DNA from 2 places in the Microbacterium insulae genome. Region 1 is predicted to be linked to the other one. Evidence: predicted binding sites of a transcription regulator. Region 1 holds the regulator's gene; the other holds the start of a gene.
The links. Region 1 encodes HrcA, which represses chaperone genes, less so after heat shock. Its sites were predicted from a motif close to TTNGCACTCGNNNNNNNCGAGTGCNAA; they were not measured.
Positions count from the first base shown of each region.

Region 2: groES (co-chaperone GroES) is a predicted target of HrcA. The motif match lies at 8,440-8,466, and genes of this name have one in related genera.

Region 1 covers NZ_JBHTII010000002.1:184,942-195,625, forward strand. The annotation lists gene ACFQ0P_RS13425 (helix-hairpin-helix domain-containing protein) at 1-55, shown strand, start outside; gene ACFQ0P_RS13430 (ComEC/Rec2 family competence protein) at 52-2,415, shown strand; gene holA (DNA polymerase III subunit delta) at 2,425-3,462, shown strand; gene rpsT (30S ribosomal protein S20) at 3,532-3,792, opposite strand; gene ACFQ0P_RS13445 (alpha/beta fold hydrolase) at 3,907-4,626, opposite strand; gene lepA (translation elongation factor 4) at 4,700-6,550, shown strand; gene ACFQ0P_RS13455 (DUF1990 family protein) at 6,561-7,211, shown strand; gene hemW (radical SAM family heme chaperone HemW) at 7,219-8,436, shown strand; gene hrcA (heat-inducible transcriptional repressor HrcA) at 8,532-9,572, shown strand; gene dnaJ (molecular chaperone DnaJ) at 9,627-10,684, shown strand, end outside.
Region 2 covers NZ_JBHTII010000001.1:2,046,079-2,056,762, forward strand. The annotation lists gene coaA (type I pantothenate kinase) at 1-403, shown strand, start outside; gene glmS (glutamine--fructose-6-phosphate transaminase (isomerizing)) at 485-2,338, shown strand; gene ACFQ0P_RS09455 (holo-ACP synthase) at 2,410-2,772, shown strand; gene alr (alanine racemase) at 2,769-3,893, shown strand; gene tsaE (tRNA (adenosine(37)-N6)-threonylcarbamoyltransferase complex ATPase subunit type 1 TsaE) at 3,989-4,438, shown strand; gene tsaB (tRNA (adenosine(37)-N6)-threonylcarbamoyltransferase complex dimerization subunit type 1 TsaB) at 4,500-5,159, shown strand; gene rimI (ribosomal protein S18-alanine N-acetyltransferase) at 5,156-5,653, shown strand; gene tsaD (tRNA (adenosine(37)-N6)-threonylcarbamoyltransferase complex transferase subunit TsaD) at 5,650-6,720, shown strand; gene ACFQ0P_RS09485 (hypothetical protein) at 6,717-7,196, shown strand; gene ACFQ0P_RS09490 (class I SAM-dependent methyltransferase) at 7,183-8,379, opposite strand; gene groES (co-chaperone GroES) at 8,548-8,844, shown strand; gene rarD (EamA family transporter RarD) at 9,012-9,935, shown strand; gene ACFQ0P_RS09505 (metal-sensitive transcriptional regulator) at 9,973-10,281, opposite strand; gene ACFQ0P_RS09510 (heavy metal translocating P-type ATPase) at 10,292-10,684, opposite strand, start outside.

The sequences.
Region 1 (10,684 bases):
GCCGGGGATCGGCGACAAGATGCTCGAGTCCCTCCGGGAGCTGGTGACGGTGTGACCCCGTCGCTGCGTCTGTCGCTGCGCCTCCTGCCCGTCGCGGCTGCCGCGTGGTGTGCTGCTCTCACGGCGATCTACGCACCCGCGGCCGCCCCGCTCCTCGCCGGCGTGCTGTGGATCGCCGCGCTCACGGCAGTGGCCGTGGCCGCTCGGAGGGCACGAGGAACTTCCGCACGGACGGGGCGCCTGAACGCGGCGGTCCTCGTGCTCGCGGTCGCGGCCGCGGCAGCCGCGGCATCCCATGTCGCCTTCGCGCAACCAGAGCGCGAGGGAGTCCTCATGCGAGGGATGGTCGACGGCCGCGCCGTCGCAGTCACGGCCGAGGTGATCGGGAAGGTCGAGCGACGGGACGACGGGGCACTCGCGTTCGACGCGCACGCGACGAGAGTCGCGATCGGCGCCGAGGTGTACGCGGTGAGAGCACCGGTCGTCGTGCGCGTGGACCCTGACGATGTCGATGATCTCCGCGCCCTCGACGTCGGCGCGACCATCGAAGCGGCGGGCACGGTGGCGGCAGCGCGACCCGGCGAGCGTGCCGTGCTCGTCGTGCGCGCGTCGCGAGGGGTGACCGTGACCGTCGCGCCGGCCGGACCCGCGCAGGCGGCGGGCGCCCTGCGGCAGAGCCTCGTCGAGGCGGTGGCCGGACTGCCCGGGCCAGGCGCCGCGCTGGTGCCGGGGCTCGCCGTCGGCGACACGTCCGCCGTCCACGCAGAGCTGGACACCGCGATGAAGGAGTCCTCGCTGTCGCACCTCACGGCGGTCTCGGGGGCCAACTGCGCGCTCGTCGTCGGGCTCGCCTTCGCCGCGACCGCCGCCGTCGGCGGCTCGCGCGCGATGCGGGTGGCGGGGGGACTTCTGGCGCTGACCGGGTTCGTGCTGCTCGTGACACCCGAGCCGAGCGTGGTGCGTGCCGCTGCGATGGCCGCGATCGCCATGCTCGGGGTGCTGCTCGGCCGACCGGGGGCGGGGGCGGCGACGCTGTCGCTGTGCGTCACCGTGCTCCTCGTCGCCGACCCGTGGCTCGCCGCTTCTCTCGGATTCGCGCTGTCGGTCACCGCGACAGGCTCGCTGCTCCTCTTCGCCCGGCCGCTGGCGAGAGGACTCTCACGCCGGCTGCCTCGTGCCCTGGCGCTGGCGCTGTCGGTGCCGCTCGCTGCACAGCTGGCCTGCGGACCACTCCTGGTGCTCATCGATCCGGCCGTCCCCGTCTACGGGGTCCTCGCCAATCTCCTCGCCGCGCCGGCGGCGCCCGTCGCGACGGTCGTGGGGCTGGCCGCTTGTCTGAGTGCGCCGATCCCGCTCCTTCAGGACGGCCTCGCCGCCGTCGCGTGGCTGCCCGCATCGTGGATCTCGGCGACGGCGACCACGGTGTCCGGGCTCCCGGCCGATCGGATCCCGTGGGCGCAGGGATGGCCGGGCGCCCTCGCGCTGGGGGTCGTCGGGCTGGCCATCGGAGTGATCATCGGTCTACGGCCCCTTTCGCGGCGTCGGGTCCTCACGCGCCGCGCGGCGGCGGTGCTGGTCACCGTGCTCGCGGGAGTCCTCGGCGGAACCGGCCTCCTCGCGACCTCGGCGGGGCGGCTGACGCTGCCCGACGGGTGGAGCGTCCTCGCGTGCGAGGTCGGACAGGGCGACGCCGTGCTCCTGCGTTCCGCGGGCGCCGTCGCGCTCGTCGACACCGGTCCGGAGCCGGCGGCGCTGGCATCGTGCCTCGACCGGGTGGGCATCGCGCGGATCGACCTCCTGGTCCTCACCCACTTCGACATCGACCACGTCGGCGGCGCCGACGCCGTTCACGGCCGGGTCACGACGGTCCTCCACGGCCCGCCCGACGACGACGGGAGCGCGGTCCTCGAACGCCTCGCCCACGGCGGGGCCGAGGTCATCGACGCGCGCGCGGGCCTGTCGGGGTCGCTCGGCGGCGCGCGGTGGCGAGTCCTCTGGCCGGCGAGGGAGGGGCGGGCCTATCCGCCGGGCAATGACGCGAGCGTTGTCCTCGACGTGCGCGGTGGAGGCATCCCTCCGACTCTGCTGCTCGGGGACCTCTCCGCGTCGCCGCAACGCGCGATCGTCTCCGCTCACGTCCTCGATCCGCCGTACGACATCGTCAAGGTCGCCCATCACGGCAGTGCGGATCAGGATGCCGCGCTGTACCGCGCGGCCGCACCCGCGGTCGCGCTCGTCACCGTCGGTGCCGAGAACGACCACGGTCACCCGCGACGGGAGATCCTCGACATCCTCGATGAGGTGGGCGCACGGGTTGCGCGGACCGACGTGGAAGGGCTGCTCGCCGTGTGGCGGAGCTCGGACGGTCTCCGGGTGTGGCGCGAGCGCGACGGGGGAGTCCCACCCCCTCGCTAGGCTGGGAACATGGCCCCGACCGCGCGACGCGCCCCCGCGAAGTCCACGCGCAGCGCGATCCCGCAGCTGTCCTGGCGCTCTCCGCAGCCGGCCCCGATCGTGCTCGTCTCCGGTCCCGAAGACGTCTGCGCGGAGCGGGCGATCGCCGGGGTCCGCGACTACCTGCGCGCGGAGGACGCGAGCCTCGAGGTGTCCGATCTCCGCGCCGACGACTACGCCGCGGGCTCGCTCCTCGCGATGACGTCGCCGTCCCTGTTCGGCGAGCCCCGGCTCGTGCGCGTGACCGGGGTGGAGAAGTGCTCCGACGCCTTCCTCTCCGAGGCGCTGTCGTACCTCGCCGTCCCGCAGGAGGGCGCGACCGTCGTCCTCCGTCACACGGGAGCCAGCGTCCGCGGCAAGAAGCTGCTCGACGCGATCCGTGCCGGCGAGGGCGGGGGCGTCGAGATCGCGTGCCCCGCGATCAAGCGCGACTCCGATCGCTACGATTTCGCGGCGGGCGAGTTCCAGGCCGCCAAGAGGCGGATCGCACCGCCCGCGTTGCGCACGCTCGTCTCCGCGTTCGCCGACGACGTCACCGAGCTCGCCGCCGCGTGTCAGCAGCTCATCTCCGACGTGCCGGGCGACATCACCGAGCAGGTCGTGGAACGGTACTACGGGGGCCGCGTCGAGACGTCCGCGTTCGTCGTCGCCGACACGGCCATCGCGGGCCGCTACGGTGACGCGCTGATCGCGCTGCGGCACGCGCTCGCGTCCGGCGCCGACCCGGTGCCGATGGTCGCTGCCATCGCTCTCAAGCTCCGCACGATGGCACGCGTCGCCGGCAGCCGCGAGCCGGCCGCTGCCCTCGCCGCCCGGGTGGGCCTGAAGGACTGGCAGGTCGATCGCGCGCGACGCGACCTGGCCGGGTGGAACGAGGCATCCCTCGGCAGGGCGATCCAGGCGGCGGCGCGAGCGGATGCCGAGGTCAAGGGGGGCTCGCGTGACGCGGTGTTCGCGCTCGAGCGGCTCGTCACCGTCATCGCGACCCGCGCACCCTACGCCGTGTGAGTCGAGCGCGGCGGAAACGCCGAAGGCCCGCCCCCGGGGGGACGGGCCTTCGATCGGTGCGGTGCCTGCTCAGAGAGCGGCGACCTGCTGGGCGATGGCCGACTTGCGGTTCGCCGCCTGGTTCTTGTGGATGACGCCCTTGCTCACGGCCTTGTCGAGCTTCTTGGTCGCCTTGAGCAGAGCCTTCTCGGCGGCGGCCTTGTCGCCGGCGGCGACGGCCTCGCGGGTGCGACGCACCTCGGTCTTCAGCTCGCTCTTGACGGCCTTGTTGCGCTCGCGCGCCTTCTCGTTGGTCTTGTTGCGCTTGATCTGCGACTTGATGTTCGCCACGGGGAATGATCCTTCGTAGGTGGGTGATGGGAGGGTGCCGCGTTACGGGTAGAGGGGCCGCTCGCGACGTCGTGCGGAGGTGGGACCCCACACGCAAGCCAATCACCGAGTCTATCAGGTCTGTTCGAGCGTCGTGATCGCGAGGTGGAGCACCGCGTTGAAGACCTGGGGGCGCATGACCGTGACGTGGTGGGTCGTGCGTGGCACCACCACCAGCTCGGAGTGCGGCGCGAGGCCGACGAAGAGCTTCTCGTTCACGCGCAGCTGGTCGTACTGGCCGTTGACGAACCACAGCGGCACTTCGACACGGCCGACGGCCGCGAGCAGGTCGAGCACCGACAGGCTCCGCAGCGCCGTGTCCTGCGCATCGAGAGCGTACCCTCCCGCGCCGAAGTCGTCGCGCGTCTCGTCGGGGAGTATCCGGTCGAGCATGCGGTTGGTGAGCCACATGCCGCGGTCGGGGAGCGAGTCGAACCCTCGTGCGAGGAGACGGTAGGCGGCCAGGCCGACGCCGCGCGGAATCGCGGTGCACGACGCGGCGATGAGCCCGGCGACGGGCGGCGGATGCTCCGCTCCGACGTACTCCAGGCACAGCAGGCCGCCCATCGAATGACCCACGAGGAGCACGGGGCCTCGGGCCGAAGCATCCGTCACCGTCTCGTCGATCGTCTTCATCGCGCCGTCGAGCGTGAACGTCTCGGACATCCGCGATCCGTGCCCCGGAAGGTCGACGGCCGTCACGGGATTTCCCCGCGCCTCGAGGTAGCCCACCTGCGCGCGCCACATCGTCGCGGACGTGCGGATGCCGTGCACGAGCACGACCTGCACCACCATCGCCCCAGGCTAACCTCCGGATACAGCACTCGCGCAGGGCGGGGCGTCGCCCCACCCGTAGAATCGATGGGATATGTCACCGCGCGCCCTGAAGCCTCTCGAGCCGTCCGCGACCCCGCCCGAGCTGATCCGCAACTTCTGCATCATCGCCCACATCGACCACGGCAAGTCGACGCTGGCTGATCGGATGCTGCAGATCACCGGCGTCGTCGCCGACCGCGACATGCGCGCGCAGTACCTCGATCGCATGGACATCGAGCGCGAGCGCGGCATCACGATCAAGTCGCAGGCCGTGCGGATGCCGTGGGCGACCGAGGGCGGCACGTTCGCCCTCAACATGATCGACACGCCGGGCCACGTGGACTTCACGTACGAGGTGAGCCGGTCCCTGGCGGCGTGCGAAGGGGCCATCCTGCTGGTCGACGCCGCGCAGGGGATCGAGGCGCAGACCCTCGCCAACCTCTACCTCGCGCTCGAGAACGACCTGCACATCATCCCGGTCCTTAATAAGATCGACCTTCCCGCGGCCGATCCGGATCGGTTCGCGAAGGAGCTGGCGAATCTCATCGGCGGCGACCCCGACGACGTGCTGCGCGTGAGCGGCAAGACCGGTATGGGCGTCGAATCGCTGCTCGATCGCATCGTCGAGCAGATCCCCGCTCCCACCGGGAACGCGGATGCCCCGGCCCGCGCCATGATCTTCGACTCGGTCTACGACTCCTACCGGGGCGTCGTGACGTACGTCCGCATGGTGGACGGCAAGCTCGAGCCGCGCGAGCGCATCCAGATGATGTCGACACGGGCCCAGCACGATCTCCTCGAGATCGGGGTCTCCAGCCCCGAACCCGTCCCCACGAAGGGACTGGGCGTGGGCGAGGTGGGCTACCTGATCACCGGCGTGAAGGACGTCCGCCAGTCCAAGGTCGGCGACACCATCACCCATGCGCGCAAGCCCGCGACCGAGGCCCTTGCGGGTTACACCGACCCGAAGCCGATGGTCTTCTCCGGCATCTATCCGATCGACGGCAGCGACTACGGCGACCTGCGGGAGGCCCTCGACAAGCTCAAGCTGTCCGATGCCTCGCTGCAGTACGAGCCCGAGACGTCCGTGGCCCTCGGTTTCGGATTCCGCTGCGGCTTCCTGGGCCTGCTGCACCTCGAGATCATCACGGAGCGGCTTTCGCGCGAGTTCGGCCTCGACCTGATCACGACGGCGCCGTCGGTGATCTACGAGGTGCTCACCGACACCGGCGAGCACGTCACGGTGACCAACCCGAGCGAATACCCCGACGGGCGGGTGGCGAGCGTCTCCGAGCCGATGGTCAAGGCGGCGATCCTGCTGCCGAAGGACTACGTGGGAACGGTCATGGAGCTGTGCCAGGGCCGCCGCGGCCAGCTCCTGGGCATGGAGTACTTCAGCGAGGAGCGCGTCGAGCTGCGCTACAACATGCCGCTCGGCGAGATCGTCTTCGACTTCTTCGACCAGCTGAAATCGCGCACGCAGGGATACGCGAGCCTGGACTACGAGCCCAGCGGCCAGCAGGAGGCAGACCTGGTCAAGGTCGACATCCTGCTCCAGGGCGACAAGGTGGATGCGTTCAGCTCGATCGTCCACCGCGACAAGGCCTACGCCTACGGCACGATGATGACCGAGCGCCTTCGCAAGCTCATCCCGCGACAGCAGTTCGAGGTGCCGATCCAGGCCGCGATCGGTGCGCGGATCATCGCGCGCGAGAACATCCGCGCCATGCGAAAGGACGTTCTCGCCAAGTGCTACGGCGGCGACATCACACGCAAGCGCAAACTGCTCGAGAAGCAGAAGGAGGGCAAGAAGCGCATGAAGATGGTCGGACGCGTCGAAGTGCCCCAGGAGGCGTTCATCGCGGCGCTGTCGGGCGACGTCGAGGGCAAGGCCGCGAAGTAGGCTGGTCGGCATGCGTCGAGGTACCTTCCGGGACGACACGGTCGACTATGCCGCCGTGGGGGCGACGCAGGCGCCCGATCTGATGTCTTACCCGCCCGAGCGAAGCGTTCCGGCCGAGGAGTCGTGGCGCATTGGCAGCGGCGAGGCGCGTTTTCAGACGGCGAGCGAGGCGCTGCTGTCGTGGTCGGCGCAGCGCGGAGCGGGTCTCGAGCTCAAGGACGTGCGGCCCGCGTCCGGACCCATGTACTCCGGCGTGAGCTTCGACGCCGAGGGCAACCCCATCGCCCCGAGTCGCTCCGAGACCGATCTGCGCTACGACGCGGACGGCACCCCCTATGTCGGAGCGGGGACCACGGTGCGGGTTCACGGCCGTGTGCGCGGCCTGCGGGCCGACGCCGAACTGCGTGTCATCTTCGCGGTCGAAGAGCCGCGAAGAGTCGGCTTCGCGCTGGGGACCGTCGGCGAATCGGTGGTGTCGGGCGAGGAGTCGTTCATGCTCGACTGGAACGACAACGACGAGGTGTGGTTCACGGTCCGCGCCTTCGATTCGCCGCGCGCGCTGTTCTACCGACTTCTCCCGGGTCTGGTGCGGCGTCGGCGTCGAGAGCTCTTCACGAGATATCTGCGGGCCATCTCGCCCCTCTACGCGACCCCCGCGTGAGCCGCTGATGGGCTCCGCGCTACCGCTGGGCGAGCCGGTCCCCGCCGACGGCTCCCTCCCGGCCGGGACGGTCGTCGATCCGCGCACGCCGTTCGGCGTCTACCTTCACGTGCCGTTCTGCCGCGTGCGCTGCGGCTACTGCGACTTCAACACGTACACCGCGGGCGAGCTGCGCGGCGCGCGCCAGGACGAGTACGCCGACACGCTTCTCCGCGAGGTCGAACTCGCCCGTGCGGTGCTCGAGGGCCTCGGCCCCGCCCGTCGGGCCGCCACCGTGTTCTTCGGGGGCGGCACCCCCACACTGCTCCCCCCGGGCGATCTCGGCCGAATGCTCGACGGCGTGCGCGAGGCGTTCGGCGTCGAGGGCGGTGCGGAGGTGACCGTCGAGGCCAATCCCGACACAGTGACGGATGCCGCGGCCGCCGAGCTCGCGGCATCCGGGGTCACGCGGCTGTCGATCGGCATGCAGTCGGCGGTACCGCACGTGCTCGCGGCCCTCGACCGCACCCACGACCCGGCGAACGTGCGCACCGCGGTGACCGCCGCCCGTCGCGCGGGCCTGGATGTCAGCCTCGATCTCATCTACGGCGCGCCGGGGGAATCGCTCGACGACTGGCGGGCCTCCGTCCGCACCGCCGTCGAGCTGGAGCCGGACCACGTCTCGGCGTACGCGCTGATCATCGAGGACGGCACCAAGCTCGCCCGTCAGATCCGGCGCGGCGAGGTGCCCGCACCCGACGACGACCTGCAGGCCGACATGTACGAGTTCGTCGACGACGCGCTCGGGGCTGCCGGCTTCGACTGGTACGAGGTGTCCAACTGGGCGCGTTCGGAAGCGCAGCGGTCCCGCCACAACCTCGCGTACTGGCAAGGCGCGGATTGGTGGGGTTTCGGCCCGGGCGCGCACAGCCACGTCGGCGGGGTGCGGTTCTGGAACGTGAAGCACCCGGCGGCCTACGCGCAGCGACTGGCGGCGGGGGAGTCCCCCGCCGCGGCCCGCGAGATCCCCGACGTCGAGGCGGCCACGCTGGAGAGGGTGCTCTTGCGCACCCGCATCCGTGAAGGGCTGCCGGTTTCCGAGGCGCTCGGCGAAGGGCGTCGCGCCGTCGCGGCGCTCATCGCGGACGGGCTCATCGACGGATCGGCCGCGGTCCACGGCCGTATCGTGCTGACGCGGCGCGGCCGGCTGCTCGCGGACGCGGTGGTGCGCGCCCTCACTGAGTAGACCGCGCGGTCCGCTCCTCCCGGCTTCGGGTCGGAGCATCCGGTAGAATTGGCACTCCAGTCATGCGAGTGCCAGAACGGGCGTGAGGAGGCGGGATGGTCAGCGAACGCGGACTCCAGGTGCTGCGCGCGATCGTCGAGGACTACGTCGACACACGCGAGCCCGTCGGCAGCAAGACGATCGTCGAGCGTCACGCCTTCGGCGTGTCGGCGGCGACGATCCGCAACGACATGGCCCTGCTCGAGGACGAGGAACTCATCACCGCCCCTCACACCTCGTCCGGTCGGGTCCCGACCGACAAGGGCTACCGGGTCTTCGTCGATCACCTGGCCGAGGTTCGCCCGCTCAGCTCGGCGCAGCGAACGGCGATCACGTCGTTCCTCGAGGGCCCCGGCGACCTCGACGACGTCCTCGCCCGCACCGTCCGTGCGCTCACCCAGCTCACGGGCCAGGTCGCGATCGTGCAGTACCCGTCCTTCGCCCGCGCGAACGCCACCCACGTCGAGCTGGTGCAGCTCGGTGGGGGGCGGATGCTGGTGATCGTCGTCACCGACACCGGTCGGGTGTCGCAGCGCATGGCGTTCGTGCGTGACGATTTCGACGACGCCGACCTCGCCCGCATCCGCGCGGAGCTGGGAACCCTCCTCGTCGGCCGGTCCGTCCGCGAGGGGCTGCAGCGCATCGCCGATCACCTCGCCGCCTCGCCTGCGACCGGCGCCGCTCATGAGGTCGCGACCGCGGCGATCGTGCGCGTCGTCGCCGAGGAGCTCGACGAATTCCGCCAGGACAAGCTCGTGATGGCCGGCAGTGCGACGCTCGCTCGACTGGAGGCCGATTTCCGTGGCAGCATCTACCCGCTGCTCGAGGCGATCGAGGAGCAGGTGACGATCCTCCGACTGATGGGAGAGATGGTCGCCGACGAGAAGGGCCTCGCCGCCAGCATCGGCCGCGAGAACGAGCCGTTCGGCCTGGCCGAGGCATCCGTCGTCGCCAGCGACTACGACGCGACCGGATCACGCGCGCGCGTCGGGGTGCTCGGACCGACCCGCATGGACTACCCCACCAATCTCGCGGCGGTCCGTGCCGTCGCCCGTTATCTGACGCGAATGCTCGAGGAAGACGAGAGCAGCCGCTGACGCGGACGCGCACCGACACGATCCCCGCGGCCAACCGCGGGCAGGAAGGCGAAAGTGGCTGACCACTACGAGGTTCTCGGCGTCTCGCGCGACGCCACCCCCGACGAGATCAAGAAGGCCTATCGGCGGCTTGCGCGCGAACTGCACCCGGACGTGAACCCCGGGGAGGACGCGTCCGAGCGCTTCAAGCTCGTGACGCACGCCTACGACGTGCTCAGCGACCCGGAGCAGCGCGCCCGCTACGACATGGGCGGAGGCGAGAACCCCTTCGCCGGGGCCGGCGGATTCGGCGGTTTCAACGACATCTTCGAGACCTTCTTCGGCGCGGCGGGCGGCGGTTCGCGCGGGGCGCGGCCGCGCTCTCGCCGCGAGCGCGGCCAGGACGCCCTCGTGCGCGTGTCGCTCGAGCTCGGCGATGTCGTCTTCGGCGTCCACCGCGACATCGAGGTCGACACGGCGGTGCTCTGCGAGACCTGCCAGGGGTCGTGCTGCCAGCCGGGGACGTCGCCGGTCACGTGCGACATCTGCCACGGCACCGGCCACGTGCAGCGTCAGGTGCGGAGCCTGTTGGGCAACGTCCTCACCAACCAGCCCTGCAACGTCTGCCAGGGTTACGGCACGACGATCCCCTACCCCTGCGCCACCTGCCAGGGTCAGGGTCGCGTCCGCGCGCGTCGCACCGTGTCGCTCGACATCCCGGCCGGCGTCGAGACGGGCCTGCGGCTGCAGCTGCCCGGCTCGGGCGAGGTCGGCCCCGCCGGCGGCCCGAACGGCGACCTCTACATCGAGGTGACCGTCGCGCCGCACGAGGTGTTCAGCCGTGACGGCGACGACCTGCTCGCGACGCTCGAGGTGTCGATGCCCGACGCGATCCTCGGCACGACGACGACCATCGAGTCGCTCGACGGCCCGGTCGACCTCGAGCTGCGGCCCGGGGTCCAAGGCGGCGACGTGCTCACGATCAAGGGCCGCGGCATCACGCCGCTGCGCGGCTCGCAGCGCGGTGACCTGCGCGTGGGCGTGCACGTCGTCACGCCGACCCGCCTCGACCACAAGGAGCGGTCGCTCATCGAAGAGTTCGCCAAGCGCACGAAGGCGCCGAGCCCTCGCCT
Region 2 (10,684 bases), on a different contig from region 1:
CGACATCGTCCCCGACGCGCACACGACCGTGCGCCGCCCCGATGTCGTCATCGTCGAGGGCCTCAACGTGCTCCAGCCGCCGCCGACGCCGAACGACGTCGCGGTGAGCGAGCTGTTCGACTTCTCGATCTACGTCGACGCCGACCCGGAGCACATCGCGCGGTGGTACGTGGAGCGCTTCATGGCGCTCAAGGCGGGCGCCTTCGCGAACCCGAGCTCGTTCTTCAACGTCTTCTCGCATCTCACCGACGAGGAGGCGGTCCGCACGGCGATGGGCTACTGGAACGACATCAACCTGCCCAACCTCATCGAGAACGTGCTGCCGACGCGGCACCGCGCGAGCCTGATCCTTCGCAAATCCGCCGATCACACCGTCGAGCGGGTGCTGCTGCGCAAGCTGTGACGCGGCATCCGATCCGCGACTGACCGGGCACTCCCGTTTCGTTCAGGTTCCTCGCAAAACCGCCCGCCTACCATGGGGGGCATGTGTGGAATCGTCGGATACGTCGGCCCTCGTCAATCGCAGGCGATCCTCCTCGCCGGGCTCGCCCGCCTCGAGTACCGCGGCTACGACTCGGCCGGAATCGCCGTCATCGACGCCGACGGCGACCTCGGGATGCGCAAGCGCGCCGGCAAGCTGGGCATCCTGCGCGACGACCTGACCTCCGCGCCGCTGGCCGACGGAACCACCGGCATCGGCCACACCCGGTGGGCCACGCACGGCGGTCCGACCGACGACAACGCCCACCCGCATCTCGCCGACGACGACAAGCTCGCCGTCATCCACAACGGGATCATCGAGAACTTCTCCGAGCTCAAGGAAGAGCTCCTCGCCGAGGGCTACGCCTTCCGCAGCCAGACAGACACCGAGGTCGCCGCCGTGCTCCTCGGCCGTGAGTACCGTGCGACCGGGGGTGACCTCGTCGTCGCGTTCCGCAACGTCGTCTCGCGTCTCGAGGGCGCGTTCACGCTGCTCGCGATGCACGAGGAGCAGCCCGGCCTCGTCGTGGGTGCGCGACGCAACTCGCCACTGGTCATCGGGCTGGGCGAGGGGGAGAACTTCCTCGGCTCGGACGTCGCCGCCTTCGTCGAGCACACCCGCAACGCTCTCGCGATCGGTCAGGACCAGATCGTGGCCATCACGCCCGAGGGCGTCTCGGTGACCGACTTCGCCGGGAACCCGGTCGAGGTCGAGCCGTTCGAGGTCACGTGGGATGCCTCGGCCGCCGACAAGGGCGGCTGGTCCTCGTTCATGGCCAAGGAGATCTCCGAGGAGCCCGAAGCCGTCGCCAACACGCTGCGCGGCCGCATCCGCGACGGCGAGGTCGTGATCCCCGAGCTGGACGGTCTCGACGACCTCTTCGCCGGAATCTCGCGCATCATCGTGATCGCGTGCGGCACCGCCGCCTACGCCGGTCAGGTCGGCAAGTACGCCATCGAGCAGTGGACGCGCATTCCCGTCGACGTCGAGCTCGCGCACGAGTTCCGCTACCGCGATCCGGTGATCGGCCCTGACACGCTGGTCGTGTCGATCAGCCAGTCGGGCGAGACCATGGACACACTGATGGCCGTGAAGTACGCCCGCGAGCACGGCGCACGCACGCTCTCGATCTGCAACACCCAGGGTGCGACGATTCCGCGCGAGTCGGACGCGATCGTCTACACCCACGCCGGCCCGGAGGTCGCTGTGGCGTCGACGAAGGCCTTCGTGGCCCAGGTGACGGCGCTCTACCTGATGGCCCTCCACGTCGGGCGCGTGCGCGGCACGGTGTCCGCCGCCGACGCCGCGGCGCACGTCGCCGAGCTCGAGGCGATCCCCGCCAAGATCTCGCAGATCCTCGAGCGCGAGCAGCCCCGCATCGAGCAGTTCGCGCATTGGATGGCCGACACTCGGTCGGTCCTGTTCCTCGGCCGTCACGTGGGCTACCCGATCGCCCTCGAGGGCGCGCTCAAGCTGAAGGAGCTCGCGTACATCCACGCCGAGGGCTTCGCGGCCGGCGAGCTCAAGCACGGTCCGATCGCCCTCATCGAGCCCGGCCAGCCGGTCTTCGTCATCGTGCCGTCGCCGAGCAAGTCGGGCGAGATGCACAAGAAGGTCGTCTCCAGCATCGAGGAGATCCGCGCCCGCGGCGCGCGCGTCATCGCCGTCGCCGAAGAGGGCGACGCCGCCGTGCTGCCCAAGGCCGACGAAGTCCTCCGCATCCCTCTCGCGGGTCCGTTCTTCGAGCCGCTGCTGGCCGTCGTGCCGCTGCACATCTTCGCGATGGGGCTGGCCACGGCGAAGGGCCTGGACGTCGACCAGCCGCGCAACCTCGCGAAGTCCGTCACGGTCGAGTGAGCGCGTTCGGGTGACCGCGGCGCGACGGTAGGGTGGCGGATGCCGCGACCGCGGCGTGACGGGAGACTTTCGTGATCGTCGGGATCGGCGTCGACCTGGTCGACATCGCTCGCTTCGAGCGCACGCTGGAGCGCACGCCGCGCCTGCTCGAGCGGCTGTTCTCGCCCGCCGAGCGCGAGCTCAAGCCCCGCTCGCTCGCGGCGCGCTACGCCGCGAAAGAGGCGCTCATCAAGGCTCTCGGCGGCTCGGACGGCGTGCACTGGACCGAGATCGAGGTGACGCCCGAGGCATCCGGTCGCCCGTGGTTCACGCTCACCGGCTCCACATCCGCCGCGGTCGTCGAGCGGGGGATCACGACGCTGCACCTCTCGATGTCGCACGACGCGGGATTCGCCACGGCCTACGTGATCGCCGAGTCGGAGACTGCGAGGTGAGCAGGCTCGCGCCGGGCGTGCTCCGCGAGGCGGTCGTCGACGTCGCCGCGATCGAGGACAACGTCCGCCACCTCCGCCGGCTCACCGAGTCCGAGATCATCGCCGTGGTCAAGGCCGACGGCTACGGGCACGGCGCGGTCCGCTCCGCGGTGGCCGCGCTGCGCGGCGGTGCGTCCCGCCTCGGGGTGTCCGACGTCGCCGAGGCGGTCGCTCTCCGCGGTGCGGGCATCGACGCCCCGATCGTCGCGTGGCTTCACGCACCGGGCACCTCGTTCGCCGAGGCCGCCCAGCTCGGCATCGAGCTGGGGATCTCGAGCTTCGATCAGCTGCTGCAGGCGGCGGGCGCGGCATCCGCGGACCGTCCCGTCGGCGTGCACCTGAAGCTCGAGACCGGACTGTCGCGCAACGGCATCCCGCCGGAAGACCAGCGGATCGTGTTCGCCGAGGCGGCGCGGCTCGAGCGCATCGGAAAGCTGCGGGTCGTGGCGCTCTTCAGCCACCTCTCCAACGCGTCGGCAGAGGACGACCGCGCCGCGCTGCGGCGGTTCGAGGAGGGCGTGGCACTGGCCGGCTCGCTCGGCGTCGCACCGCGGCTGCGTCATCTCGCCGCGTCGCACGCCGCGATCGCGCTTCCCGAGTCGCGGCTCGGCTGCGTGCGCATCGGCCTCGGCATCTACGGCCTCTCGCCGTTCGAGGACCGCTCGGCCGCCGAGCTCGGCCTGCGTCCGGCGATGACCCTGCGAGCGGCCGTCGCCGCCGTCCGGCGCGTCCCCGCGGGCACGGGCGTCTCCTACGGCTACGCGTATCGCACAGAGGCAGAGACGACGCTCGCGCTCGTCCCCGCGGGGTACGCCGACGGTGTGCCGAGGCAGGCGTCCGGCGCCGGCCCCGTGACGATCGGCGGTCGTCGCTACGCGGTCGCAGGCCGCATCGCGATGGATCAGTTCGTCGTGGACGTCGGCGACGACCCGGTGGCCGTCGGTGACGAGGTGATTCTCTTCGGCGACCCGACCCTGGGTGTCCCGGCCGCCGACGAGTGGGCTGCGGCGGCGGGCACGATCAACTACGAGATCGTGACGCGCATCGGCCCCCGGGTCCCGCGGCGGCAGGTGTCGGCGTGACCGGGAAGGCCGGAGACCTCCGGCGCGTTCCCTCCGATGTGGAGCAGACCCTCGAATCACTGACAGGAGCCCGCGAGGTCGCGTCGCCCGCCGACATGGAGGCCCTCGGCGCGGACATCGGGCGGATGCTGCGCGCCGGCGACCTCGTCGTGCTGACGGGTCCCCTCGGCGCCGGCAAGACGACCCTCACGCGGGGCATCGCGACCGGGCTCGGCGTTCGGGGCCCGGTGCAGAGCCCGACCTTCGTGCTCGCCCGCACGCACCCGTCCCTGGTCGGGGGAGCGCCGCTCGTCCACGTCGACGCGTACCGGCTCGGCTCGCCCGCCGAACTCGACGACCTCGACATCGACGTCGACTCGTCCGTGGTGATCGTGGAGTGGGGCCGCGGCATGGTGGACGGACTCCGCGAGCACTGGTGGGAGATCGAGCTCGACAGGGAGTGGCACGGCCGCGGCATCGACACCGCGTGCGGCACGTCGCCGCGGATCACGGAGGCGCTCGACGCCGACTCGCCGCGCATCGTCACGATCTCGCGGCGGCCCTGACGGAGCCGCGCCGCGTCGCAGCCGGACCGGGCACCGGACGGCGCCGACTACCCTGGAAGGCGTGATCCTCGGCATCGACACGTCGGTCGGATCGACGGTCGCGGTCGTCGAGCCGGACGGCGTCGTGCGCTCGCAGGTCGAGAGCGCGGACCCGCGCGGCCACGCCGAGGTCATCGGCTCGCTCCTCGAGCAGGCGCTCGCCGAGGCATCCGTCCGCCCGCAGGACATCACGCGGGTCGCCGCCGGCATGGGCCCGGGCCCGTTCACCGGGCTGCGCGTCGGCATCGCGGCCGCCCGCACCTTCGCGCTCGGACGCGGGGTACCTGTCGTGCCGGTGGTGAGCCACGATGCGGTGGCCCTCGAGCTGCTGCTGCACGACGCGCTCACGGGGGGCGTCGACGCGAGCGAGGACTCCGCCTTCGCCGTCGTCACCGACGCGCGCCGGCGCGAGTTCGCCTACACGATCTATCGCGGGCTCGACGACGACGGTCTTCCGCGTCGCCTCCGCGCGCCCGAGCTCGCACCCCGCGACGCGCTCGACGACGTCCTCGTCGCCCACGGCGCCCTCCGGCGCGACGCCGACCGCATCCCCGCCGGACTGCTCGGAGTGTGCGCCGCGCGAGCACTCGCCGCGGGACGCGCGATCGGTCCGGCCGACGCCCTGTACCTGCGGTCGCCCGACGTCACGCCGTCTGCCGGTCCGAAGCGGGTGGGGACATGACGGTGCGCGCCGCGGTGCCCGCCGACCTCGACGCGATCATGGCGCTCGAGCGCGCGTCGTTCCCCACCGACGCGTGGTCGGACGCGATGATGCGCGAAGAGCTGGCCTCGCCGCACGGCTGGTACATCGTCGACGAGGTGGCCGGCCGCGTCGCCGGCTACGCCGGTCTGCGGGCGGCGCGTGGGGCGAAGGATGCCGACGTCCAGACGATCGCGATCGCCGAGGCCTCCCGCGGTCGCGGTCGCGGACGTGCGCTCCTGCGGGCGCTGCTGACCGAGGCCGCTCGGCGCGGGGTGAACGAGGTCTTCCTCGAGGTCCGCGCCGACAACCCCGTCGCGCAGTCGCTGTATGCCTCGGAGGGGTTCCACGAGGTGGGGCGCCGACCGCGCTACTACCAGCCCGACGACGTCGACGCCGTCGTGATGAAGCTGGACCTGCGCGGCTGGTCGGCCGCGCAGACGCCGTCCGCCGAGGATGCCGGGGTGTGCACGTGAACCGGGCCGAGCCGCTGATCCTCGGCATCGAGACGAGCTGCGACGAGACCGGCATCGGCATCGTGCGCGGCCGCACCCTCCTGTCCAACACCATCGCCAGCTCGATGGACGAGCACGCCCGCTACGGCGGGGTGGTGCCCGAGGTCGCCGCCCGCGCGCACCTCGAGGCGCTCGAGCCGGCGATCCGCGCCGCCCTGGCGGAGTCGGGCGTCGCGCTCTCCGACCTCGATGCCGTCGCCGTCACGTCGGGTCCCGGACTCGCGGGCGCGCTCATGGTCGGCGTGGGGGCGGCCAAGTCGCTCGCCGTGTCGCTGGACCGGCCGCTGTACGCCGTCAACCACCTCGTCGGGCACATCGCGGCCGACATCCTGGATGCCGATGCCCCGCCCCTCGAGTACCCCACCGTCGCCCTCCTGGTGTCGGGCGGGCACACCTCGCTGCTGCTCGTGCGCGACCTGACGAGCGATGTCGAGCTTCTCGGCGAGACGATGGACGACGCGGCCGGCGAGGCCTTCGACAAGGTCGCGCGCCTGCTCGGGCTCCCGTACCCGGGCGGCCCCGAGATCGATCGCGCCGCGGCCGCGGGCGATCCCGGGGCGATCCGCTTCCCGCGCGGCCTGTCCCGCGCGAGCGACATGGCCGATCATCGCTACGACTTCTCGTTCTCGGGCCTCAAGACCGCCGTCGCACGCTGGATCGAGCAGCGCGAGGCCGCCGGCGAACCAGTGCCCGTGGCGGACGTGGCGGCCGGATTCCGCGAGGCGGTCGTCGACGTGCTCGTCACGAAGGCGCTCGCCGCGTGCCGTGATCACGGCGTCCCGCGACTGCTCCTCGGCGGCGGCGTGATCGCGAACCGGCGTCTCCGTGACGTCGCGCTGGAGCGCGCCGCCGCCGAAGGCGTCACCGTCCGCATCCCTCCGCTGTCGCTGTGCACCGACAACGGCGCCATGATCGCGGCGCTCGCCGCCGAGCTCGTGATGTCGGGGCGCCGCCCGTCGACCCTGCGCTTCGGCGCGGACTCCACGCTCCCGGTCACCGAGATCCAGGTCGCCGAGGAGGCCCCGTGAGCGACGAGCGGATGCCGCATCCCCCCGAGTCGCCCGGGCCCGGGATCGAGCCGCCGTCGCCCGACGTGGTGGCGGCGGATGAGGTATCCGCGCTCCCCGGCGTCCATCGCGGCGGGTACCTGCGCCTGCCGACGGCGCCCGTGGCGATCACGCGCGAGACCGCTCCGGCCGAGCCCGGCACCGATGAGGACGTGCCGCTGGTCTCGGCCCAGTGGGTCATGCCCGCGCCCGAGCCGCCGCACCGCGGCCTGGCCGGGTGGGCGCTCGCATTCTCGATCGCCGGACTGCTGGTGTCGCTGTTCGTCGGCTGGGGATTCCCGATCGGCCTCGTCGGAGTCGGCTCGGCGATCCTCGCGCTGCGACGTCCGCTCGAGAGCCGAGCGGTCGCCGTGTGGGCGCTGGTGGTGGGGACGGTCTCCGTCCTCTACAGCGCCGGATGGCTGCTCTACGCCGCGGGCCGTATCACGACCGGCTGACCCGGTCGGCGAGCACGGCGATCCGCCGTGTCCCGACCCGCGTGAGCACGAGCGTCGCCTCGGCGTCGCCGCCGAGTCGGAGCTTGCGCCGGAACTGGGCGGGATCGACATCCACGCCTCGCTTCTTGATCTCGAGGCGCCCGATGCCGGCCTCGCGCAGCGCGCTGTTGATGGCGGGGATCTTCGCGGGCATCGCCTCGCGCACGCGGAAGGATGTCACGAACGGGCTCGTGACCGCGGCATCCGAGGTCATGTAGGCGACATGCTCGTCCAGCATGCCCGCGTCGAGGGAACGCGCGACCTCGCCGATCAGCCGGGCGCGGATGACGGCTCCGTCGGGCTCGTGCAGGAACGCCCCCAGTTCACGGACCGGCTCGTCGGGGCTGTCCGCGGCCGACGTCAGCTCGTGCGCGTCATCACCCCGGATGACGAGCGCCGCGCGCCGGACGCCCTCGCGCGCGAGTGGTCCCGACCACAGCACGAGCTCGACGGTGGACCCGTCGGCGCTGATCCACTGCGCCTCGAGGTCGTCGGGGATCAGAGCGCGGTCCAGGCCCGGCCCGAGCTTGATCCCGGCGGGCATGCGGCCGGCGAGTTCGAGCGTCCAGTCCAGCGGCGGAGACCAGTCCTCGGGACGCGTGCGGGCGGTCTCGGTGTGCCCAGCGGTGCGGCGAGCCGGGTCCAGCCACACGGCGTCGACGTGCGTCAGATCCGTAGTCTCGGCGGTGCCGTGGCGCACCGTTGCGGAGTCGCCGAACGGCGCGAGGTTGTAGGCCGCGATCGCCGCCGTCACCTCGTCGGCCTCGACGGCGGTCACCCGGATCCCGAGCGCGGTCAGGCCCAGCGAGTCCCCGCCGATCCCGCACCCGAGGTCGGCCACCCGCTCGAACCCGGCGTCGCGGAACCGCACGGCGTGCCGGGCGGCGATGCCCAGGCGCGTCGCCTGCTCGAGTCCGGCACGGGTGAACAGCATCCGCTCGGCGAACGGACCGAACTTCGCCCCGGCGCGGGCGCGCAGCCGCGACTGCGTGACCACCGCCGACACGAGGTCGGGGGAGTGGCCCTCCCTGCGGAGCCGTGAGACGGTCCGCGCGACGTCGTCGGCGGATTCGACGGGAGGCAGCCCGTCGAGCAGCCGCAGTCCGTCCGGGGTCAGCAGTGCGGTCAGCTCGGCCATCTCCACCGGGACAGCCTACGTGCCGGTGCCGCCACCGGGGGTGCCGCGTCGCACGACGTCACGCGGTTGGCACTCACGTTGCATGAGTGCCAGCGCATGCCTAGAATCGTCATCAGCACTCTCCGTACCAGAGTGCTAACGAGTCTTCAGTCTCAAGGAAAGAAGAGGTAGACCGTGTCGGTTTCCATCAAGCCGCTCGAGGACCGCATCGTCATCAAGCAGGTCGAGGCCGAGCAGACCACCGCGAGTGGCCTCGTCATCCCCGACACCGCCAAGGAGAAGCCCCAGGAGGGCGAAGTCGTCGCCGTCGGCCCCGGCCGCATCGACGACAACGGCAACCGCGTGCCGCTCGACGTGGCCGTCGGCGACCGCGTGCTCTACAGCAAGTACGGCGGCACCGAGGTCAAGTTCGGCGCCGACGAGTTCCTCGTCCTGTCGGCGCGCGACGTCCTGGCGGTCGTCGTCCGCTGATCACGCGCACAGCGTCCCGAGAGGGTCGGATGCCTCGGCATCCGGCCCTCTCGTCCGTCTCGGCCTAGGCTGGGCGGGTGAGTCGCGAAGAGGTCCCGCCGTCTCCGGGCGGGGTGAACGCCCTGGACGACTCGACCGCCCTCGACCTCGGCGTGACGACGGGCACGATCCGCGCTCGCAACGCCGCCGCGGAGGCGCGGGAGCGGACGCTCGGCGGCTTCTTCGCCTTCGGCGCCTATCTGCTGTGGGGCTTCCTTCCGCTCTACTTCCTGCTGCTCGCGCCGACCGGCCCGTGGGAGCTGGTGGCGTGGCGCATTCTGCTGTCGCTCGCCTTCTGCGCCCTGCTGCTGACCGTCATGCGGGCCTGGCCTCGGCTCGTGGCCGTTCTGCGTCAGCCCCGGGTGGTCGGGCTCACCGTCATCGCCGGCATCCTGATCTACATCAACTGGCAGGTCTTCATCTACGGCGCGCTGACCGGCCACGTGATCGAGCCGAGCCTCGGCTACTTCATCAACCCGATCGCCACGGTGCTCCTGGCGGTGCTGGTGCTGCGCGAGCGGCTGCGCCCCACCCAGTGGGTCGCCATCGGCATCGCGGCGGCCGCGGTGCTCGTGATCGTGATCGGCTACGGCACCTTCCCGTGGATCGCTCTGACCCTCGCGGCGAGCTTCGGCGTGTACGGGCTGGTCAAGAAGAAGGTCGGGCCGTCCGTCGACGCGGTGAGCGGGCTCACGCTCGAGACGCTGTGGCTCACGCCGATCGCGGTGACGGTGCTCATCGTCGTCGCCGCGACGCAGGGTCTCACGATGGGGGCGTATGGCTGGCCCCACGCCGTTCTGCTGAGCCTCACGGGAGTCGTCACGGCGGTGCCGCTGCTGCTCTTCGCGGCCGGCGCCCGGCGGGTGTCGCTCACGACGATCGGACTGCTGCAGTTCGTGGCGCCGGTGCTCCAGTTCCTCGTCGGCTGGCTCTACCTGGGGGAGCCGATGCCGCTCGAACGCTGGATCGGGTTCGGTCTCGTGTGGATCGCGCTGATCGTCCTGACCGTGGACTCCGTCGTCCACGCTCGCCGCGCGCGCACGTCCGGCTGATCACCGGCCGCGCAGACGCGAGGGGGGCGACGCGGGCTCAGCGCACCAGACGGGCGATCGCCTGCGTGGCTTCGCTGATCTTCGCGTCCGCCTCGGCGCCGCCGAGTCGCGCCGCATCGACGACGCAGTGACGCAGGTGATCGTCGAGCAGTCCCACCGCGACGGCCTCGAGGGCGCTCGTGAGCGCGCTGATCTGCGTCAGGATGTCGATGCAGTACTTCTCGTCCTCGACCATCTTGTGGATGCCGCGGGCCTGCCCCTCGATGCGCTTGAGGCGGTTGAGGTACTTGTCCTTGTCGGTGATGTACCCGTGGGTGTGGTCGGCGTGGACCATGGTGTCGCTCATCGTCGTGTCCTCATCGTGTGGAGTGTGCGCCCGGCGAGCCGGCTCCCGACCCGCTGCGGAAGGTTCGGAGCCGCAGGCTGTTGCCCACGACGAAGACGCTGGACAGCGCCATCGCCGCCCCCGCGATCATCGGGTTGAGCAGGCCCAGGGCGGCCAGCGGTATCGCCGCAACGTTATACGCGAACGCCCAGAAGAGGTTCGCCTTGATCGTGCGGAGCGTCGCGCGGGACAGGCGGATCGCGTCGCCGACGCTGCGCAGGTCGCCACGCACCAGGGTGAGGTCGGATGCCTCGATCGCGGCATCCGTCCCGGTGCCCATCGCGATGCCGAGGTCGGCCTGCGCGAGCGCCGCGGCGTCGTTCACGCCGTCGCCGACCATCGCGACCGCGCGGCCCTCGGACTG